Regions from separate parts of the Dactylosporangium sp. NPDC051484 genome, predicted to be linked through region 1. Evidence: riboswitches for the same ligand, from Rfam matches in the RefSeq annotation. Region 1 holds a riboswitch; each other region holds the start of a gene.
The links. A riboswitch is a leader RNA that binds a small molecule or an ion and turns the genes downstream of it on or off. The one in region 1 is predicted to bind cyclic di-AMP.
Positions count from the first base shown of each region.

Region 1 (3,201 bases):
GCGGTGCCATCCGCCGTCGCGGTCGAGCTCATGCATCACTGGGCGGCGATCCGCCGCGACCTGGTCGACGGGCGCTCCGACGGGGCCGCGTGGAGCGTGGTCGGCACCCAGCCGGCGGCGCTGGGCGGCGAGGCGCTGCTCGCCCTCGCGTTCGACGTCGTGGCCACCGGCGACCCCACCCACATCGCGCCGGGCCGGCCGCGGCAGCGCTCCGGACAGCCGGGGCCGGACCGGGCCATGATGCGCATCCTGGGCGATACCGTGCAGGAGCTCCTGCACGGCCAGCACGCCTCGCTCGCGCTGCGCGAGACCCGCCCGGACTTCGCCGCGCAGGAGCGCACCGACCTGCTGCGCGACTGCCTGGCCATGGTGGAGCAGCGCACCGGCGCGCTGTTCGGCTGCGCCTGCGCCCTCGGCGCCGTGGCCGGCGGCGGCAGGGCGGAACAGGTCGAGCGGCTGCGCCTGTTCGGCGTCCGGCTGGGCCTCGCCGTGCAGTTCACCGAGGACCTGCTGGGCATCTGGGCCGACGACGGCCCGGGCCGGCCGGCATACCCGGACCTGCGCCGCCGCCGGCGCTCGCTGCCCGTCGCCGCGGCGATCGCGGCCGGCGCCGACGAGCTGACCGGGCTGTTCGACGGCCGGGGCCGGCTCAGCGACGCCGACGCCGAGCGCGCGGCGAAGACGATCGAGCAGGCCGGCGCCCGCGACTGGTGTCGCCGCCAGGCCGAGGAGCTGCTCTCCCAGGCGCTGCTCACCCTGGACCTGGCCTCCCCGTCACCCGCCTCGGTGGCCGAGCTCGTCGCGCTGGCCCGCCGCGCGACCGCCGCGCCGCGCTGAGCGCCGCGGCGGACGCGCCGGTCGGTCAATTGATGGCGGCCACGACCTTTGCGGCCCGGTCGGCGTGCTTCTGGTACGCCCCTGGGAACGCCGAGCGCTGCACCGCCTGAGCGGCGGCCGTCACGCTCATGTTCTGCCAGCCCTTGACCCTGCTCAGCGCGTTGTAGAACAGCATCGCCGAGTGGGCCGGGTTCATGAGCTCGACCACGGTGCCCCAGCCCTGGCTGGCGCGCTGCTGGAACAGCCCGACCGAGTCGTGGTCCTGCGAGACGCCCTCGTGCGGCAGCTTCAGCGAGGCCGGCACGGCGCGGCTGGCGACGTTGTAGAGGTCGCTCTCCTGCATCGCGGTGGCGACGGCGACGACGAGAGCCCTGGTGGGCAGGCCCTGGGCGCGGCCCTGCCGCACGATCGTCACGGCGTTGTTCATCTGGGTCTGGTCGAGCCCGGCGACCGGGCGCGGCGGCTGTGGCGCGGCCGGCCCGGTCGGCCCGGTCGGCGTGGTCGGTGTGGCCGGCGCGGCTGACATGGTCGGCATGGTCGCGGACGCGGTGGGCGACGCCTCGGCCGCCGAGCCGGCGGCGGTGCCCTCCAGCAGCGGCGACACGAGCGCCGCGTCGTACGCGTAGGCGGACGCGGCGACCGCGACCGGCGGGTGCACGGCCGGCGGCCGGCCGGCGGAGCCCGTGGCGAACAGCGTCGCGGACAGCACGACGACGGACACGGCCCCGATTCGCACAGGCGGGCCGACCCGCCGGTGTCTGGGCTGGAACTGGCGCGGTAGTGACTTCACGTAAGCGATTCCTCATCGAAGACGGCGCGATCTGGGCGCACGGCAGGACGCCGCGGCGTCAGCGCGCGAAACGGAACGGCGCGGAAACGGCTGCGCGGGAAGGCTGCGAAAGAGCGCGCGGACGGAGAGCGCGCAAAGACGGCACGAATAGACGGCACGGAAATACGGCGCGGAAAATACGGCGCGAATCAGCGCACGGTGAAGCACACGCCGGTGCGGGCGTGCGAAGGACTACGCACGGGAGAGGGCGCGCGGTATCGGCGCGATCCCACGACTCGGCCGGGGTCGCGCGGCGATTGGGCGTCGATCAGCGTTGGAGCGCGGCCAGGGCGTTACGTCCTGGCGTTCACCCGTCCTAGAGCATGGCGGCGGGCGGCCGCTGTCGGAGCATGGAGATGCAGCACGAACAGTTCTCCTTCCGGTGCCGCCTACCGGGTTAGCTGACGGGTTCGGACGGGAGGATTCGCCCTACCGTGACTCGGTCACGGATACACCCCAAGGACTGCATGGGTCCCCGGCCCGCGTTGCCGAAGTGCGCTGTGCGACTCGGCGGTGCGGCTCGACGGCGCCCACCCGGCGGCACCGTGATCGGCGCACGTCGACCGAGCAGACGACCCGACCATACTGGGCGGTTTCCGCCTCAGCCAGCCACAGCACCGGGATCCCACCCGATGCGCCGACATGCTCACCGTACGCTGTCACCCGGCCGGTCATCTTGTCCGTCATCCGGTTACCGTGCAGCGTCCGCGACCGTGTCGTCCGTCACGGCGACGCCGCCGCTGACGCACGGCGGCGGACACGGCCCGCTGCCTAGGGTTGGGGCATGAGCATCCCCTCGGTGAGGCTGAACTCCGGCCTCGACATGCCCGTCGTCGGCTACGGCACCTACCCGCTCAAGGGCCGCCGCGCCACGGATGCGGTCCTCGCCGCGATCGGTTCCGGCTACCGCCTGATCGACACCGCAGCTTCATACGACAACGAGGACGCCGTCGGCGCCGCCGTGCGCGAGTCGGGCCTGCCTCGCGCCGAGCTCTTCATCACGACCAAACTGCGCGGCAGCGACCAGGGCCGCGGCTCCACCCGGGCCGGCCTGCAGCGCTCGCTGGAGCGCCTCGGCCTGGACTACGTCGACCTCTACCTCATCCACTGGCCGCTGCCCGCGGTCGGTCGCTATGTGGAGTCGTACGCCGAGATGGCCGAGCTGCAGCGCGAGGGCCTGATCCGCTCGCTGGGCGTGTCGAACTTCCTGCCGGAGCACCTCGACGCCGTCGTGGCCGAGACCGGCATCCAGCCGGCCGTCGACCAGCTGCAGGTCTCCCCCTCGCACCCACGGCCGGAACTCGTCGCCGCGGTACAGCGGACCGGCACCGTGGCCCAGGCGTGGAGCCCGCTTGAGCGCAACACCGGCATCCTCGAGCACTCGTCGGTCGCCGCGATCGCCGGCCGCCTCGACGTCACCAGCGCCCAGGTCGTGCTGCGCTGGCTGCTACAACGCGACGTCACCGTGATCCCGCACTCCGGCAGCCCGGACCGCCAGCGCACCAACGCCGACCTGTTCGGCTTCGAACTGACCG
Region 1 is NZ_JBFAZX010000019.1:37,269-40,469, reverse strand. Features, by position in the region: gene AB0367_RS26260 (polyprenyl synthetase family protein) at 1-837, shown strand, start outside; gene AB0367_RS26255 (hypothetical protein) at 863-1,558, opposite strand; cyclic di-AMP (ydaO/yuaA leader) riboswitch at 2,038-2,189, opposite strand; gene AB0367_RS26250 (aldo/keto reductase) at 2,451-3,201, shown strand, end outside.

Region 2 (3,201 bases), on a different contig from region 1:
GCATGGCGGCCATCCGCGGCTATCAGCGCTGGCTGTCGACGCACCTGCCGACGCGCTGCCGGCAGGTTCCGACATGCAGCAACTACGGGCTGGAAGCGGTACGGCGATACGGGCTGGTCGTCGGCTCCCGCCTCACCGCCGCCCGCATCCGCCGCTGCAACCCGTCGACGCCGCAGGGCACCCACGACCCGGTCCCGTAGCCGGCCGCGGCGACGATGCGCCTTGATCACGGAGCGCTCGTGTACCAGGGGGTACATGAGCACTCCGTGATCAAGGCGTCCGTCGGCGGGTGGAGCGAAGGACCTCAGCGGTCCTGGGCGCGAAGGCCCGCATGCCCCCGGGCGGCAGTTGCATGCCGCTGGCCACGTACGCCGCCATCTGCTCCTGGTAGGCCGCGAAGGCCGCCTCCGCCCGGCCCGCGGCGGCTAGTTCGCCGGCCAGCACGTACGCCCCGACCAGGCTCATGCTGGTGCCGAGACCGGCCAGCGGCGACCCGCAGTAGCCGGCGTCGCCGAGCAGCACACCCGCCCGCGCGACCAGCGATCGACGCGCACCTGACAGATCGAGTCGAAGTAGAAATCCGGGGCGTCCGGCATGGTGGCGAGCAGGGCGGGCACCCGCCAGCCGGCGCCGGCCATCCGCTCGGCGAGGACCCGCTGCTGCTCCACACGCCCGAGGCGGTGGTACTGGTCCGCGGCGGTGAAGCTCAGGCTGGCCTTGGCCGTCCCGCCGCGCTCCGGCCGCCGGAGGCGTTGTACATGAGGAACCAGTGGCCGAGGTCGCCCGGGTTGGGCACGGTGAAGCACGCCCCGTAGCCGCCGAGGTGGTGGACGAAGTCCCGCTCTTCGACTTCGACCTGGACAAGCTGTTCGAGTTCGGCCTGGCCCGGCTGCTGGACGGGATCGGCCTCTTCGTCCGGGCACACGCCGAGTAGCTCGGCTGTCCGCGTCCGGCCCGCCGCGGCGGAGCTTCGGTGGCCACCGACTTCACCTTGCGTACCAGTGGTCCGCCCACTGGCAAGGGCGGACTATAGGGGTATGGCCGTCCAACTGAATCACACCATCGTGTCGGTCCGCGACAAGCAGGAGTCGGCGGAGTTCTTCGCCGAGATTCTGGGGCTCGACAAGCCGGCACCCTTCGGCCGGTTCTTGACCTTGCAGGTCGACAACGACGTCTCCCTCGACTTCGCCGACGATCTCGGACCGGTCCACCCGCAGCACTACGCGTTTCTGGTCAGCGAGAGCGAGTTCGACGTGGTCTTCGGTCGAATCCGCGCCCGCGGCCTGTCGTACTGGGCCGATCCGGCCCGGCACCGGCCGGGCGAGATCAACACCCGCGACGGCGGTCGAGGCGTCTACTGGGAGGACCCTAGCGGGCACTACCTCGAGATCCTCACGCGTCCGTACGGCAGCGGAAACTGAACGCCGACGCCGACCCCAAGCCCGGGACTGGCCGAGGTACAGTGACCCACGGTCACGTCCACGAGGGCACCGCCCCCGGTGCCGGGCGGGGCTGCCGCCCAATCGCCGCACCGTGGCGAGCCGGGGACCCACGGTAACGTTGGGGTGAATCCGCCCTTCCTCGGAAGGGTGGTAGGGGTCGTTCCGTCCCGAACCCGTCAGCTAACTCGGTCGGCGGCCGACGGAAGGAACGACGAACCAGATGTCACCGCGACATCCATACCGGCGCACGTTCATCGCGCTGCTGGCGGCAATCGTGCTCGGGGGGCTCGCCGCCACGCCCGCCGCGGCCGAGCCCGGCGGCGACACCGGCGACGAGGGCTCCAGCGCCAACCCGACGCTCAACTCCGTCCTCGAGAGCACGAGCCGCAAGTGGTCCGAGGCCAATGATCTGCTGAACGCCTCGGTCAAGCATCAGGGTGAGCTCGCCGCACAACTGCAGGCGACCGAGGCGCGGCTGGCGGTGATTCAGGATCAGGTGGCCGCGATCGCCGCGGCGGCATACCGCACCGGCCCCCTCACCACGTTCGCCGCGCTGATGGACGCGAAGACCCCGGACAGCTTCGCCGAGCGGGCCGGCTCCATCAACGAGATCGCACACCACAACAACAACCTGCTGCACCAGGCCAAGCAGCTGCGGGACGACCAGGCCGCGCAGAAGAAGGCGCTCGATGGCGAGATCGCCACGCAGCAGGAGCAGAAGCGCATCATCGAGCAGCAGAAGAAGGACGCGGAGAAAGCGCTCGCGCAGGCCGGTGGGCCGAGCAGGGGCTTCGTCACCGCCAACCTGCCGCTCGCCAACCCGGTGCCGCGTAACGCCAACGGGTCGCTGCCCAAGGAGTCGTGCAGCGTCAAGGACCCCACGACCAGCGGCTGCCTCACTCCGCGCACGCTGCACGCGATGCAGGAGGCGCAGAAGGACGGCTTCAAGCGGTTCGTGTCCTGCTACCGCCCGAGCGGGCCGTATGAGCACCCGAAGGGCCGCGCCTGCGACTTCTCGGTGCAGACCAAACCCGGCTTCGGCGGGGTGGCCACCGGCGACGACTACACCTACGGCACCACCCTGGCGACGTACTTCGTGAAGAACGCCGACCGCCTCGGCGTCATGTACGTCATCTGGTTCAAGCAGGTGTGGACGCCGACGGTCGGGTGGCACCACTACTCGGGCGTCGCCGGAGACCCCTCCAGCGACCATACGAACCACGTACACCTCTCGATCCTGTGATCCTCACGTTCGCGGGCGGCCGGTCGGCAGGGCAACCGTCGACCGGCCGTTTCCGCGAGGTGACAGGTCCATCCGGCGCGGCTCAGAGGATCTCCGTGTCCCGCAGAAGTCGCCACAGGCCGGCGCCGTCGGGGGCGCCCAGCCAACGCCGATCGTTGAGCGGGACCCGCTTGGAGCCGCCGGCCACCCCCGGGAACGCGCCGGCCAGCACCGCCTGGGTCGGCGAGAGGTGCCGGATCGCCACAGCGGCCACGCTGTCGGGGTGCTCGGCGGCGAACTCGGCGTAGATCTCCGGATCGTGCTGCCCGTCGTCGCCGACCAGCAGCCAGCGAATGTCCGGGAACTCCTCGGCGAGGCGGGCCAGCGACGCTCGCTTGTGCGCCTGGCCGCTGCGGAAGAACCGGTCCGGCTGCGGGCCCCAGTCGGTCAGCAGCAGCGGCCCGGCTGGATACAGGTGCCGGGAGAGGAACCGGGTCAGCGTCGCGGCCACGTTCCAGGCGCCGGTCGACAGGTAGA
Region 2 is NZ_JBFAZX010000013.1:173,759-176,959, reverse strand. Features, by position in the region: gene yidD (membrane protein insertion efficiency factor YidD) at 1-200, shown strand, start outside; gene AB0367_RS22610 (hypothetical protein) at 271-465, opposite strand; gene AB0367_RS22605 (hypothetical protein) at 462-668, opposite strand; gene AB0367_RS22600 (VOC family protein) at 1,038-1,421, shown strand; cyclic di-AMP (ydaO/yuaA leader) riboswitch at 1,507-1,653, shown strand; gene AB0367_RS22595 (hypothetical protein) at 1,663-2,685, shown strand; gene AB0367_RS22590 (phosphatase domain-containing protein) at 2,768-3,201, opposite strand, start outside.
Region 2: linked by a shared signal. The riboswitch ahead of AB0367_RS22595 (hypothetical protein) and the one ahead of AB0367_RS26255 (hypothetical protein) in region 1 are both predicted to bind cyclic di-AMP.

Region 3 (3,201 bases), on a different contig from region 1:
GGCATCGTCGTACCGGCCCGGGCGAGGCCGGGCCGGCAAACGAGTGACAACGGGTGGGATAGCGAATCCTCGCCCAGCGTTACATGGTGGCGTCGGCGATCTGCGTCGCCAGCCCCTCCCACTTCGCGTAGGCGTCCGGGAAGGCCGAGCGCTGCACCTTCTGCGCCGCGACCGTGACGGCGTAGTCGCCCCAGCCCGGGATCGCCAGCAGCGCCGCGTAGAACCGGCGGGCCGACTCGTGCGGGTTCATCAACTGCTCGACCGAGCCCCAGTTCGGCCGTTGCTGGAACAGCCCGACCGAGTCGTAGTCGTACCCGACGCCCTCGTTCGGCCGGTTCAGCGACTCCGGCAGGTTGGGGTTGGCCAGGTTGCGCAGGTGGCTCTCCTGCAGGGCGGTGGCGAGCGCCACGACGGCCGCGCGCTTGGGCAGGTTCTCCCGCTTGGCCACGTCGACGATCGCGACCGCGTTGTCCATCTCGGCCTGGGTCAGCCCGCCGACGGGCGCCACCCTGGTCGGCGACGGCGCGGCCGCCGGCGGCGCGCCGCCCTGACCGGTGGCCTTCTTGTCGGTGGACCCCTGTCCGGTGGCCTTGGGGCCAGCGGCCTTCGGATTGGCGGCCTTGGGGTCGGTGCCCTTCGAGCGTCCCGACGAGCGCCCTGCGCGCTCGTCGGCGCGCGGCGCCTCGGCCTGGTCCGTGCCGGCCCCCTCCTGCGCGCTCAGGCTCACCGCGCCGCCCGATGCGGCCGGGGGGTCCGAGGACGTCAGCGTCGAGGTCAGCCCGAACGCCGCCACGGCGACGATCGTCGCGGCCACGGCGGTGCGGCGTGCCCCCGCCGGCATGGCCGCGGCGAGGCGCACGGGGCCGGATGCGAGCAGGCGCGTGCGCCCGGCCGCGAACGCGCGAGCGGACCCGGATGCGAGCGTGCGGGCCGGCCCGGATGCGAGGACGCGGGCGGACCCTGCGGCGAGCGCCCGGGCCGGCGCGGATGCGAGCACGCGTGCGGACCCGGATGCGAGCACGCGTACCGGCCCGGACGCGAGCAGCCGCTCGGGATCGGGCACGAGGTTGCGAAGGTGCGCGGCATGACGGCCGCCGCGAGACCGCAGATGGCGTGGGTCGTGTTCGGCCACGTCGCTGAGCTGCGGGTTTTCGTCATCACCAGCGAGCATCCGGCGAGACTAGGACCGCAACGACGCAGGGGTGATTTTGGGGATGAGAAACGGCGCCAGGGCCGTGTGCGCCCCGTCGCCCGACCCGGCGGCGCCGCGCCCGGTGGCCGAATCACCAGGGGGTGAAACGGCCTCTGACCGGTGTGTTTACGGTTTTCGAATCCGCTGCGGCCTCCGTTGCCCACCTGGGTGACCCCGTAGCGGATCCGCTGAGTCGTGCGCGCGCACGAGCCGGGGAACCATGCACCACCCGGGGTGAATCCACGGGGCCCACGGCCCCGGGAAGGGCGAGCTTCCCGCCCGAACCCGTCAGCTAACCCGGTAGGCGGCACCGGAAGGAGCTCGCGTGTTGCCCCATGAATCGAGGTACCCGTGACGTACCTCTACAAACCTCGCCACTCTGGACGCGTCCCCCGGTTTCGGCGCATCCACGTCGTGGCCGTCGCGGCGGGCCTGGCCGCCGCGGCCGGCATCGGCGCCGCCGCCCTGCAGCAGTCCTCGACACCGGCCAGTGCCGCCGGCACCCAGACCCTGACCGGCGCGGAATCCACGGTCACCCTCGGCGACGCCCCGGCCGCCCGCCAGAAGCAGCGTGACCAGGCGGTGCCCGACGCGGCGAGCGTCCCCAAGGCGGGCGCGGCCAAGCCGACCGCCACCGCACAGGCCGGCGTCGGGACCACCTCCACCGCGCCGCCGCCGGCGGCCACCTCCACCGCGCCCCCGCAGCAGAAGGAACTCTCCTATCAGTTCGCCTGGCAGGAGAACTACTACTTCTGCGGCCCGGCCGCCACGCGCATCGCCCTCACCGCGCGGGGGGTCTTCCAGTCGCAGTCCCAGGTCGCGCAGAGCCTCGGCACCACCGTCAACGGCACCAACTCGGCCGAGGACACCACGCGGGCGCTCAACTCCTCCACCGGGACGTCCTTCTACAAGTCACACTTCATCACCGGGCAGACGGCCACCCAGGCTGACGTCGACCAGCTCAAGGCAGCGGTGCTCAACGCGATCAACCACGGGTACGCGGTGGTCGCCAACATCGCCGGGTCCACGGTGGACGACGCCGGACACGGCCACTCCTACCCCGGCGGGCACTTCCTGACGATCGTCGGGTACCGCGACGGCGGCCAGACCGTGAAGATCGCGGATCCGGCCGACGCCCAGGGCGCCGGCTCGTACATGCTGTCCCTGGACAAGATGGCCGACTGGATCGCCCAGCGCGGCTACTCGGCCTGATCCCGGCCCCAGATCCGGCGCGCCGTCCACTGTGGACGGCGCGCCGTCCCGGCCCCGTCAGCCCAGGGCACGTGCCCGGCTCGGGGCCGGGAAGCCCTGCACCGGCTGGCCGCGCAGCGTCGCCGCCATGGTCTGCGCCACGGCCCCGTTGACCGAGCTGGAGACCCCGCCGCCGACGTAGTCGTTCGGGTTGTCCACGTTCACCGCGATGCCGGCCGCCGCGATCTGCGGCGTGAACCCCACGAACGTCTCGGTCGCGTTGTTCTCCGAGCTTCCCGTCTTGCCCGCGACCGGGCGCCCGCTCAGGATGCCGGACACGGCCTCGGCCGTGCCGCCGTCGCACCTGCCGTACGACGAGCCCTTGCTGACCGGGCACCGCGCCGCGTCGGTGGCCGCGGCCGCCACGTCGGGGTCGACCGCCTGCTTGCACTTCGGACCGGCGGCGTCGGCCGGCCGGCCGTCCGGGTCGGTGATCGACAGCACCGGCAGCGGCTGGCAGTACAACCCGCCGGCGGCGACGGCCGCGTAGGCGTTGGCGAGGTCCAGCGGCGTGGTCAAGGCCGTACCGAGGGTGAACGAGCCCCAGCCTTCCGCCTTCGCCGCCAGCGACACGTCCAGGTCGCCGCGGAACACGATGCCGAGCCGCTGCGCCATCTCCACCGCGCGCCGGGCGCCGATCTGCTGCTCCAGCCACACGAAGTAGGTGTTGACCGAGCGGCCGAAGCCGTTCCACATCGTGCGTTCGCCGTCCATCCAGCTCGGGCTGTCGTTGGCCGGGCACCAGTGCCCGCCGCAGC
Region 3 is NZ_JBFAZX010000050.1:13,632-16,832, reverse strand. Features, by position in the region: gene AB0367_RS36950 (hypothetical protein) at 80-1,171, opposite strand; cyclic di-AMP (ydaO/yuaA leader) riboswitch at 1,369-1,514, shown strand; gene AB0367_RS36945 (C39 family peptidase) at 1,544-2,404, shown strand; gene AB0367_RS36940 (transglycosylase domain-containing protein) at 2,462-3,201, opposite strand, start outside.
Region 3: linked by a shared signal. The riboswitch ahead of AB0367_RS36945 (C39 family peptidase) and the one ahead of AB0367_RS26255 (hypothetical protein) in region 1 are both predicted to bind cyclic di-AMP.

Region 4 (3,201 bases), on a different contig from region 1:
GCGTTGCACGGACCGGAGTCATCTACCTCCGTCGCGTCATGCGGAAGGGCGAACGCGGCCGGAACCACCGCGGCGGCCGCGCGGTTCGGGAGATCGTGTCCAGTCATGTGCCGACAACGGCGGTTGTTGCCGCGTGCCTGGCCTGCCGCTCTCGTCGTTGCCGCCGGGCTGGTCGAACATCGGGCGATCACGCCGCGTGAGCGCCGGGCAGCCGAACGGGCGACCGGAACCACGACCGCGGCGCCGCCCGGGTCCGGCTCGACGCCGGGGCGCTCCGAGCGCGCCACCACGGGCGTCGACCGGCACGCATGGTAAGCACGAAATCACCGTCTGGTTCACGTTCGACGACGGCCTCGTCAACGGCGTCAAGGGGGCGGCTCGCACTGCGGGCGCGCCGAACCGAAGGCAGTGACCTCGTCGCGGTGCCGCATGACGGTGGACTCGCGGTGCGTCTCCGGCGCACTGTGAGCATTACGGTGCGGAGAGTTGCGCGCGGGCCAGCCGGGTTTCTCAATCCGGGGCGCGCGGAGTTCGGCTACGGCGCGAGTGTTCTCGTCCGACCGACGAACTTCCAAGGGCGCCAATGTCACGCAAAAAGGGTTCTCGATCAGTGACAGCCAGTTCAAGCTCCAGGTCGATGGCATGGCCGGTCGGCCGAGTTGCGTGATTGTCGGCACCGGCTCGCCTACCATTTTTGTAGCGCTGGCATCGCGTTCCGTCGCCGGCGAGAGATGGCACCAGATCGCGTGTTCGCGCGGTAACGCGCTGCTCACGGTGGCCGTCGACGGGGTCAAGCCGGGACGGACCGCGATTCCTTCGTCACCGTCGAATTGGTGATGTATACGTCACGCAAATTGCACGACTTTCGGAACAAAACGGACAACAATCAATCACCCACTTGAACCTGGGAACCCGCCCCGCTTAACGTGAATTCCCGTCGGCTGGATGTCCGCGCCCGCCACGGGCGCGCCAGGCGGCACCGCCGAGTCGATATCCGAGCCGGGGACCCACGCGTCAACCCGGGGTGAATCCGCGAACTTGTGCGCGGTAGGGCGACCTTCCCGCCCGAACCCGTCAGCTAACCCGGTAGGCGGCCATGGAAGAAGGAGTAACTCCTCGGTGGAGACCCATCTGAGGTGGACGAGGCGGCCCCACCGTCTGGCACGGCTCCTCGTCGCCATCCTCGGCGGTCTGTCGCTCGCCGTCGGTATCACGGGGCTCGCGCATGCGGAGCCGACCCCGGGCGAGATCGAGAAACAGATCGACGACAAGTGGAACCAGATCGAGCCGGTGGTCGAGCAGCACAACCAGCTCAAGATCGAGCTCGCCACCAACAAGACCAAGCAGAGCAAACTCGAGGCCCAGATCGCGCCGCTGCGCCAGCAGGTCGACGCCGCCTTCGACAAGGTGAGCGCGTTCGCCGTGATGCAGTACAAGACCGGGCGCGTCTCCAAGCTCGACGCGATGCTCACGACCGGCTCGCCCGACACGTTCATCAACCAGCTGACGATGCTCAACATGCTGGCCAAGGACGAGCAGGCGCGGATCAAGGACGTAGTCACGGCCAAGCGGCAGTATGACGCGCAGAAAACGCCGCTCGACGAGCTGGTCGCCAAACAGGCCGAGCAGGAGGCCGCGCTGGCGCAGCAGGAGCAGCAGATCAACGCCGACATCAAAAACCTCAACGACATGCGCACCAAGGCATACGGGACGTCCGGCACGACCGGAAACCTGCGGCCGGTCGCCTGCCCGTTCGAGTACACCGGCGGCCCGGGCGCGAAGGCGGCCCAGGTGGCGTGCGCGCAGATCGGCAAGAGGTATGTGTGGGCGACCGAGGGGCCGAACACGTTCGACTGCTCCGGCCTGACGTTGTACGCCTGGAAGCAGGCCGGCTACACGCTGCGGCACTACACCAACTGGCAGTACCAGGACACCAAGCGCGTGTCGCGGAGCGATCTGCAGGCCGGTGACCTGGTCTTCTTCTTCAGCGACCTGCACCACGTCGGCATGTACGTCGGCGGCGGCTGGATGGTCCACGCACCGAACCCCAGCGCACCCGTGCAGATGAAGAAGATCGATATGGCACCGATATCCGGCTACGGCCGGGTGGCATGAGGGGGGCGGGCCGCGAGCCCGCCCTTTTCACATGGTGGGCCAGGTCCGCCAGTTCTGCCACGAGCGGCTCGGAGTGGGACCGCGCTGCCCCTGGTAGCGCGAGCCGTAGACCGTCGAGCCGTATGGGTGCTCGGACGGCGACGAGAGCCGGAAGATGCACAGCTGGCCGATCTTCATCCCCGGCCAGAGCCGGATCGGCAGGTTGGCCACGTTGGACAGCTCCAGCGTCACGTGGCCGGAGAAGCCGGGGTCGATGAAGCCCGCCGTCGAGTGTGTCAGCAGCCCCAGCCGCCCGAGGCTGGACTTGCCCTCCAGCCGCCCGGCGAGCTGGTCCCCGAGCGTGATCACCTCGAGCGTGGAGGCCAGCACGAACTCGCCGGGGTGCAGCACGAACGGCTCGCCGTCGCCGACCTCGACCATGGACGTGAGGTCGTCCTGCTGGATCGCAGGGTCGATGTGCGTATACAGGTGGTTGTTGAACACTCGGAACCACCGGTCGAGCCGTACGTCGATGCTGGACGGCTGCACCAGCGCTTGATCGAACGGCTCGAGACACAACTGGCCGCCCTCGAGCTCCTTGCACAGGTCACGGTCGGATAGCAACACCCTCTGAGGTTACGGTGTTGCCTCATCCGCCGCCGCGGCGGTCGCTTCGAGGACCGCCCCCATGATTCTCGTCACCAGCTCGATCTCCTCCGGCGCGAACCGGCCGAAGGCCGCCCGTAGGTGCACGCCGAGCGGGGCGAAGAACGCCGCCGCAAGCTCCTGGGCCGGCGGCTGGATGTCCAGGTTGATCCGGCGCCGGTCGGCGGTGTCGGGCCGCCGCTCGACGTGTCCGGCGCGCTCGAGGCGAGCCAGCAGTGCGGTGGTCGCCGCCGGGCTGAGCGAGAGCCGCCGCGCGAGCTCACCGGCGGTCAGCGGCTCCCCGTCCTGCGCCGCCCGCCAGATGTGCGCGACCGCGTTCATGTCGGTGCGATGCAACCCGTGAGCCCGCGTGAACACGTCGACGAACCGGTCGGCCTCCACATTGAAGCGCCGCAGAAGGTCGATCAACTCGTCGGCCGACGTCACCGCTTCAGTTTGCCT
Region 4 is NZ_JBFAZX010000072.1:359-3,559, forward strand. Features, by position in the region: gene AB0367_RS38360 (hypothetical protein) at 547-837, shown strand; cyclic di-AMP (ydaO/yuaA leader) riboswitch at 971-1,108, shown strand; gene AB0367_RS38365 (NlpC/P60 family protein) at 1,120-2,115, shown strand; gene dcd (dCTP deaminase) at 2,143-2,721, opposite strand; gene AB0367_RS38375 (MarR family transcriptional regulator) at 2,731-3,186, opposite strand.
Region 4: linked by a shared signal. The riboswitch ahead of AB0367_RS38365 (NlpC/P60 family protein) and the one ahead of AB0367_RS26255 (hypothetical protein) in region 1 are both predicted to bind cyclic di-AMP.